2 regions of the Cupriavidus sp. USMAA2-4 genome follow, and region 2 is predicted to be linked to the other one. Evidence: predicted binding sites of a transcription regulator. Region 2 holds the regulator's gene; the other holds the start of a gene.
What was found. Region 2 encodes HrcA, which represses chaperone genes, less so after heat shock. Its sites were predicted from a motif close to TTAGCACTCNNNNNNNNNGAGTGCTAA; they were not measured.
Positions count from the first base shown of each region.

Region 1: the regulator HrcA is predicted to act here: its motif matches at 1,968-1,994, upstream of groES (co-chaperone GroES).

Region 1 is NZ_CP017748.1:1,394,104-1,398,525, reverse strand. Features, by position in the region: gene BKK79_RS06220 (CheR family methyltransferase) at 1-1,318, shown strand, start outside; gene groES (co-chaperone GroES) at 2,084-2,374, shown strand; gene groL (chaperonin GroEL) at 2,512-4,155, shown strand; gene BKK79_RS06205 (methyltransferase family protein) at 4,350-4,422, opposite strand, start outside.
Region 2 is NZ_CP017748.1:971,201-975,622, forward strand. Features, by position in the region: gene grpE (nucleotide exchange factor GrpE) at 1-384, opposite strand, end outside; gene BKK79_RS41070 (hypothetical protein) at 652-807, shown strand; gene BKK79_RS04295 (RNA-binding S4 domain-containing protein) at 828-1,223, opposite strand; gene hemH (ferrochelatase) at 1,220-2,335, opposite strand; gene hrcA (heat-inducible transcriptional repressor HrcA) at 2,413-3,447, opposite strand; gene BKK79_RS04310 (NAD kinase) at 3,560-4,422, shown strand, end outside.

The DNA.
Region 1 (4,422 bases), 420 kb from region 2:
ACTGCTCTACCCGCCCGACGAGCGCGAGCACGGTGTGGCGGGCGAAGAACTGCGCAGGGCGCGCGAGGAAGGACGTGTGGAGGAAGATCGATGGCACATACGGAAGGACGGCTCGCGCGTGTATTGCACCGGCGTCCTGATGCGTCTGAACGAGGATGGCCTGCGCGGCTTCGCCAAGATCGCCCGCGAGGTCAATGTCGACGAAGCCGAGCGCAAGCGCGACGAGTTCCTCGCGGCGGTATCGCACAAGCTCAAGAGCCCGCTCAACCTGATCTATGCCAACGCGGAATTGCTGGCACGCTCCCCCGAGGCACACCGGAGCCTGCAAGTGTCCCGTGCCGCCGACACGATCCGGCGCAGCGCCATCAGCCAGGCACGGCTGATCGATGACTTGCTGGATGTGTCGCGCCTGCGCACGGGGGAGTTGACCATCCACTACGCGGCGGTGGACTGGCGCGAGATCGTCGAGCGCATCTGCCTGGCCTTGGACGAGGAAGCGCGCAGCAAGGGCATCAAGCTCTCGCCGCACCTGCCGGGGAATCCGGTGATCATCCAGGCCGACCTGCCCCGCATGGAGCAAGTGGTATGGAACCTGGTCGCCAACGCGCTGCAGTCGCCGGGTGCCGGGCGGGTGAACGTTACCCTGGCGGACGATGGCGAAGCGGCGACGCTGCAGATCGAAGACGATGGCAGCGGCATCGAAGCGGAGCTGTTGCCGCACGTGTTCGACATGGTCGAACGCGGCCGCCCGTCGCTGGGCCGCGACGACAGGCTTGGGATCGGGCTCTACCTGGTCAAGGAACTGGTCGGCCTGCACGGCGGCTCGATCACGGTCGAATCCACCGGCATGGCATCCGGCGCCCGCTTTACGGTCGCCTTGCCATTGCGCCGCGACAATGCCAGGGAGACCGACGAGGGACGGTTCGAGGCCAAGCCATTGAAGGCAGTGCACGTCCTCATGGTGGATGGGGACACGTCGACCAACGATGCGTTCCAGGCGCTGCTCAGCACCGAAGGCGCACAGGTGACCTGCACGGACAGCAGCGAAGAGGCCATCCGGATAGTGGAAGACCAGGCCATCGATGTCGTGCTGTCCGGCTTGAACCTGGGCGGGCCGGAGCGCCTCGCTTTCCTTGCGGCCCTGCGCGCCAAGCCTGAGAACGCCCACCTGCCTGTCATCGCGCTCAGCGCCGTGGTGCAGCGCGGCGGCATGCAAGGCGCCATGCAGAATGGCTACTCCGCCTACCTGACCAAGCCGATCGTACTCGATGAACTGGTGGCGGCCATTGCACGCGTGCGGGCTTCCAAGGACGAGTAGGTTCCCTGCATGGTGCCAAGGCGCGACGGCAGTCGACGTAGCCGCCGCATCAACGACCCCGCCGCGCGGACAGCCGCGCCATTCCTGACAAGGGCCGAACCATGCCCTTGTCGCGTCCGGACACGGCGCCGAGGTGGTCGCCACATCGACGCGCTGCAGATCCCGCAGCATCATTCTTTGACAAGGTTGCCCGCGCCGCAGAGTCGGGAGCGACGTTCGAGGCCGAGGAGGGGCAGGCCTAGCGCATGTGCACGCTCTGCGAGGCACCCATCCGTACGCTAGCTTGTGTTCCAGGACGTTGCCGGTAGCCCCTCTTTGGGCTTGTCGCTAGCTAGGGCGCTTTCCCTTGTGCCGTAGAGTGCATACAGGCTAACCCCGGAAGGCTGCTCAACTTCGGATGAGCTTGCTTTGCCGGGAGGTCCGCATCTACTTCATCGCCATGCCTCCGCCATGTCGATCCCGCTAACTCATTGAGAAGAAAGGAAATTCTTGGCGGCGAGATTGTGTGGGATTCCTGCGGAGTTCAGAGTTACGTGACCCAGGTTCAGAGTTGAGCGAATCTCGACACCTGCCTACCCCTATCCAAGGCCTCTCCGGGAAAACCCCCATTCAGGCCTTGTCTTGAAAACGTAAACCCCCGTCCCTATAATTAGCACTCGTCCGGTGGGAGTGCTAACAGCTTGATCCGGCGAGCCAATTCTGCTGGCCGTCCGTGCTGGCGGCCTCAATTTGTGAAATAAAACTCACTTGTACTAAGGAGTCCGTATGAATCTGCGTCCTTTGCACGACCGCGTGATCGTCAAGCGTCTGGACAACGAAACCAAGACCGCATCCGGCATCGTGATTCCCGACAATGCTGCCGAGAAGCCCGATCAAGGCGAAGTGCTGGCCGTTGGCCCCGGCAAGAAGGACGACAAGGGCAACTCCATTGCCCTCGACGTCAAGGTGGGCGATCGCGTGCTGTTCGGCAAGTATGCCGGCCAGGGCGTGAAGGTGGATGGCCAGGAACTGCTGGTCATGCGCGAAGAAGACATCATGGCGGTGGTCAACAAGTAATGCGGCTGCCGGGCGCCGTGCGCCCGGGCCCTGCTTGTGACGCGCCCGCCGCGGCGGGACGCCTGAGTCTCTCAGACTTATCCAACATTCCCGGTCTCCCGCATGGGGGATCCATCCAAGATTCGGAGTAACAGAACATGGCAGCTAAAGACGTAGTGTTCGGCGACGCCGCCCGTGCCAAGATGGTCGAAGGCGTGAACATCCTCGCCAACGCAGTGAAGGTGACCCTGGGCCCGAAGGGCCGTAACGTGGTGCTGGAGCGCAGCTTCGGCGGCCCGACCGTGACCAAGGACGGCGTGTCCGTGGCCAAGGAAATCGAGCTGAAGGACAAGCTGCAGAACATGGGCGCCCAGATGGTCAAGGAAGTGGCTTCCAAGACCAGCGACAACGCCGGTGACGGTACCACCACCGCAACCGTGCTGGCCCAGTCGATCGTGCGCGAAGGCATGAAGTACGTGGCCGCCGGCATGAACCCGATGGACCTGAAGCGCGGCATCGACAAGGCTGTCGGCGCTGCCGTGGAAGAGCTGAAGAAGCTGAGCAAGCCCACCACCACCAGCAAGGAAATCGCCCAGGTCGGCGCGATCTCCGCCAACAGCGACAACTCGATCGGCGAGCGCATCGCCGAGGCGATGGACAAGGTCGGCAAGGAAGGCGTGATCACCGTCGAAGACGGCAAGTCGCTGGCCGACGAGCTGGAAGTCGTGGAAGGCATGCAGTTCGACCGCGGCTACCTGTCGCCGTACTTCATCAACAACCCGGACAAGCAAGTCGTCCAGCTGGACTCCCCGTTCGTGCTGCTGTTCGACAAGAAGGTCTCGAACATCCGCGACCTGCTGCCGGTGCTGGAGCAAGTGGCCAAGGCCGGCCGCCCGCTGCTGATCATCGCTGAAGACGTCGAAGGCGAAGCCCTGGCGACCCTGGTGGTCAACAACATCCGTGGCATCCTGAAGACCGCCGCCGTCAAGGCTCCGGGCTTCGGCGACCGCCGCAAGGCCATGCTGGAAGACATCGCCATCCTGACCGGCGGCACCGTCATCGCTGAAGAAGTCGGCCTGACGCTGGAAAAGGCGACCCTGCAAGACCTGGGCCAAGCCAAGCGCATCGAGATCGGCAAGGAAAACACCATCATCATCGACGGCGCCGGCGACGCAGCCTCGATCGAAGCGCGCGTCAAGCAGATCCGCGCCCAGATCGAAGAAGCGACCTCGGACTACGACCGTGAAAAGCTGCAAGAGCGCGTGGCCAAGCTGGCCGGCGGTGTTGCCGTGATCAAGGTCGGCGCAGCCACCGAAGTCGAAATGAAGGAAAAGAAGGCACGCGTGGAAGATGCGCTGCACGCTACCCGCGCAGCCGTGGAAGAAGGCATTGTCCCCGGCGGCGGCGTGGCCCTGCTGCGTGCCCGTGCTGCCATCGCTGGCCTGAACGGCGACAACGCCGACCAGAACGCCGGTATCAAGATCGTGCTGCGCGCAATGGAAGAGCCGCTGCGCCAGATCGTGCTGAACGCCGGTGAAGAAGCGTCGGTCGTCGTTGCCAAGGTCATCGAAGGCAAGGGCAACTACGGCTACAACGCCGCTTCGGGCGAGTACGGCGACCTGGTGGAAATGGGCGTGCTGGACCCGACCAAGGTGACCCGCACCGCGCTGCAGAACGCCGCTTCGGTGGCTTCGCTGATGCTGACCACCGACTGCGCCGTGGCCGAAGCTCCGAAGGAAGAGTCGGCTCCGGCAATGCCGGGCGGCATGGGCGGCATGGGCGGCATGGACGGCATGATGTAAATCTGCCGGACTGCCGGCTTCGGCAGCCTGTCTGAAAAAACCCCCGCGGGTGCGAACCCGCGGGGGTTTTTGTTTGGGCGGCCGCCGCGTCCTGCGTATGCCGCCGGCAGAGGGGCGCGCGCGGCGGCGGGCCGGCTTCGGGCGCGGCATCCAGGGGGCGCGAGGCCCCGGCCTTTGGATGCCGGGCCGGCGCCTCAGAACAGTCCAGGCACGACGCGGTAGCGCACTTTGTCCTGATAGGCGCGGTAGGCCGGATCCGCGCTCAGC
Region 2 (4,422 bases):
TTCGACAACCTTGCCTTTCTCGAAGGCATTGCTGAGCTGGCGCGCGGTCAGTTCCACGCCTTCGCGCAGCTTGGCGATGTCGCCCGAACCGTCGGCCAGCGCCGCCTGCAGGCTGTCCATGACCGGCAGCAGGTAGTCGGCGAAGCTCTCGATGGCGAATTTGTGGGCCTTGGACACGTCGTCCTGGGCACGGCGGCGGATGTTCTCGCCCTCGGCCGTCGCGCGCAGGTACATGTCGTAGTGCTCGCGCGCCTTGGCCTCGAGAGCGGCGATCTGTGCCGCCACATCCTCCACCACGGCGGCCTCGGCCTGGGCCGGCGCCGCGTTGCTGGTGTCCTCGCCCGCGGGCGTCGTCGGGGATGGCGTCTGCTTATGTTCTTCCATGTCGATCCGTAAATAAAGCACGGCACGCGCCTGGCGCGGCCGTTGGGAGGTCAATCGGCAAGTCTAACCCCCAACTGGAGGCAGCCGGGCGATTTTCAAGAGTCGCGCCGGCAGCCGTTGAAACACGCGGTTACAAAGCCCCGTCCAGTGCAATCAACGCCGTGTTGCCATGCTGCACCGCACCTACTAAGATGGTTTTGAATAAAGTGATAAAAATAACGGGGGGCGCGGATGCATTGCCTGCGGGTCCATGCCGAAGGGGTTGCCATGCATAAACTGCCTGTCATCGCGATCTGCCTGCTCGCCGCCTTGTCGGCGATGACCGTTTTCATCTGCGCGTCCGGCGCGCTGACGCCGCGCGACACCGAATACGGCAGCGGCAAGGCCATCTTCAAGCACTATATCGTGCAGCACCTGCGCTGAGCGGGTCGGCACGATCCGCCTCAGTCTCCGAGTCCGTCGATGCGCCGCCGATCGCGTTTGGTCGGCCTGCCGTGCCACTGCGCGGCGGGTTCGCTATGCAGGCGGCGGCGCTCCGCCTCGACCTGCCTACGCGCCTGGCTGGCTTCGCTCTCGGCGTAGAGCGACTGCGCCACCGGCGCCGGCCCGCGTGCCGCCGCGATGCCTTTCACCAGCACTTCCCAACGCTGTCCATGCGCCTCCAACACCACCGTGTCGCCCGGCCGCACCTCGCGTGAGCTCTTGCAGCCCTGACCGTTGACCTGCACCCGCCCGCGCTCGACAGCCTCCGCTGCCAGCGAGCGGGTCTTGAAGAAGCGCGCGCACCACAGCCACTTGTCGATGCGCAGCCGTGCCTCCGGCTCGAAACTGACATTCATGCGGCAGCCCCCCGGGTCTGGGCACGCGTGCGCCGGGCTTCGAGTTCGTGCGGATGCGGCGCACGGAGATCCCAGCCCTGCAGGTGCTGCAAGGCGATCTCGGCCAGGCCGGCGATCCAGGCCGGCGCATCGTTGAGGCAGGGAATGAAATGGAAATCCTTGCCGCCGGCCACACGGAACACGGACATCCCCTCGATGGCGATCTCTTCGAGCGTCTCGATGCAGTCCGCCGGGAAGCCCGGGCAGAACACGTCGACGCGGCCGGCGCCGACCCGGCCCAGTTCGCGCAGCGTGGGCGCGGTATAGGGCTGCAGCCACTCCGCCCGGCCGAAGCGCGACTGGAAGGTCACCTGGTACTGCCCGGGCTGCAGGCCCAGCGCCTCGCCCAGCAGCCGCCCCGTCTTCAGGCATTCGCAGTGATAGGGATCGCCCAGCTCGAGCATGCGCCGCGGCAGGCCGTGGAAGGACAGGATCAGCTTGTCGCCGCGCGCGAAGTCCGGCATGCCGTGCTGGGCCCAATAGGCGCCGACCTGCTGGTGCAGCGCGCCGATATAGGCCGGATGGTCATGGAAATGCTTGACCAGGCGCAGCTCCGGCTGGTTGCGCCAGGCGGCCAGCACACGGAAGGCCTCGTCGAAGGCGGTCGCGGTGGTACTGGCCGAGTATTGCGGATACATCGGCAGCACCAGCACCCGTTCGGCGCCCTGGCGGCGCAGCGCTTCCATCACCGACGCGATCGACGGGTTGCCGTAGCGCATCGCGCAGGCCACGGTCACCTCGTGCCCATGCTGGTTGAGCAGCAGTTGCAGGGCGTGCGCCTGGCGCTCGCTGTATACGAGCAGCGGCGAACCCGTCATATGGGCCTCGCGCAGCCAGATCGACTCATACTTCAGCGCCGAAGCACGCGAGCGCAGCGGCAGGATGGCCCCGTACAGGATGGGCAGCCAGGCGGCGCGGGGAATCTCGACCACGCGCGGATCGGACAGGAACTGCTTCAGGTAGCGCCCTACCGCTTTGGGCGTCGGCGCGTCCGGGGTCCCGAGGTTGACCAGCAGGATCGCGGTACGCGTCACCTGGCCGTGCTGGTAGGCCGGTTCTGGCGAAAACGTCATGTCAATTCCGGTTTGGCGCGCCCGCGCGCGCCGGGTACGGGCCCGGCCGGTCGCCGCGCGCCGGCACGGGACGAACGTCAACTCTGGCTGAGTGCGCTGGACAGCAGCCGGGCGGTGATGTCGACGATGGGAATCACGCGGTCGTAGGCCATCCGGGTCGGACCGATCACGCCCAGCGTGCCGACGATCTGCCCGTCGACCTCGTAGGGTGCGGTGATGATCGCCATGTCCTCCAGCGGCACCAGCCGGCTCTCGCCGCCGATGAAGATCTGCACGCCCTCGGCATGGCTGGATACATCGAGCAGCTGCAGCAGGCTGGTCTTGTGCTCGAACACGTCGAACAGCCGGCGCAGCTTGTCCATGCTGGACGACAGGTCCTCCACCTCCAGCAGCTTGCGCTCGCCGGAAATGAAGACCTGCTCATCCTCCTCGGCCATGGCGTCGCTGCCCGCCTGCACCGCCGCCTGCATCAGCTGCGACATGTCCAGGCGCAGCGCCTGCAGTTCGCCGCGCAGGTGGTCGCGCACGGCGTCGAAGCTCATGCCGGCGTAGTGGGAGTTGAAGAAATTGGCCGCCTCCACCAGCTGGGCCGGGGTATACGCCAGCTCGGTCTGGATGATGCGGTTCTGCACATCGCCCTCGGGGGTGACGATGATCAGCAGGATGCGCTTGGCCGACAGGCGCATGAACTCGACCTGCCGGAAGGCCTGGGCACGCCGCGGCGTCATCACCACGCCGGCGAAGTGCGACAGGTTGGACAGGGTGCGCGCGGCACTGCTGAGGATACGCTGCGGGGCCAGCTGCTGGCCGCTGAGCTGGTCCTGGATCAGCTCGGCCAGTTCGCTGCGGGCGGGCGTGCCCTCGGGCGCCTTGGTGGTCAGGATGGAGTCGACGAACAGACGGTAGCCGCGCGGCGTGGGCACGCGGCCCGCCGAAGTGTGCGGACTGGAGATGAAACCCATCTCCTCCAGATCGGACATCACATTGCGGATGGTGGCCGGCGACAGGTCCAGCCCCGAGTACTTGGACAGGGTCCGCGAGCCGACCGGCTGCCCCTCGGCAATGTAGCGCTCGATCAGGGTCTTGAGCAGCGTTTTCGAACGTTCATCCATAGTGCCCCGATTTTACGCAACTTTTACCGGATGGGGCGTATCGCGCAACGGCCTGCCGCCGCGGCGGCAGGCCATGCTGACAATGGTCACGGCGGTATGGTCTAATCCCGGCATGTCCGCACACCCCAAGCCTGGCGCCGCCCGCGCGCCCTTCCGCACCGTGGCCCTGATCGGCCGCTACTCCACCGCCGGCATCGAGGCGCGGCTCGAGGAGCTGGCTTCCTGCATCCTCAAGAACGGCCAGGACGTGGTGTTCGAGCGCGATACCGCGCTGGCCACCGGCCTGACCGGCTATCCGGCGCTGGCACCGGAGGAGATCGGCCGCGAGGCCGACGTGGCGGTGGTGCTGGGCGGGGACGGCACGCTGCTGGGGATCGCCCGCCAGCTCGCCGGCCACGACGTGCCGCTGATCGGGGTCAACCACGGGCGGCTCGGCTTCATGACCGACATCCCGCTGGAAGACGTCCAGTCGGTGCTGCCCGACATGCTGGCCGGCCGCTACGAGGCGGAGACGCGCATGCTGCTGGAATCGCGCGTGGTGCGCGACGACGAGCAGATCTTCTCGGCGCTGGCCTTCAACGACGTGGTGGTCAACCGCTCCGGCATTTCCGGCATGGTGGAGCTGGCCGTCTCGGTGGATGGCTATTTCATGTATAACCAGCGTTCGGACGGCCTCATCGTCTCCACCCCGACCGGCTCCACCGCCTACGCCCTGTCGGCCGGCGGCCCGATCCTGCATCCCACGCTGTCCGGCCTGGTGCTGGTGCCGATCGCACCCCACGCGCTGTCCAACCGCCCGATCGTGCTGCCGCACGATGCCGAGGTGACCATCGAGGTGGCCACCGCGCGCGACGCCAGCGTCAACTTCGACATGCAGTCGCTGACCTCGCTGCTGCCCGGCGACCGCATCGTGGTGCGCCGCTCCGACAAGACCATCAAGCTGCTGCATCCGGTCGGCTATAACTATTACGCCAC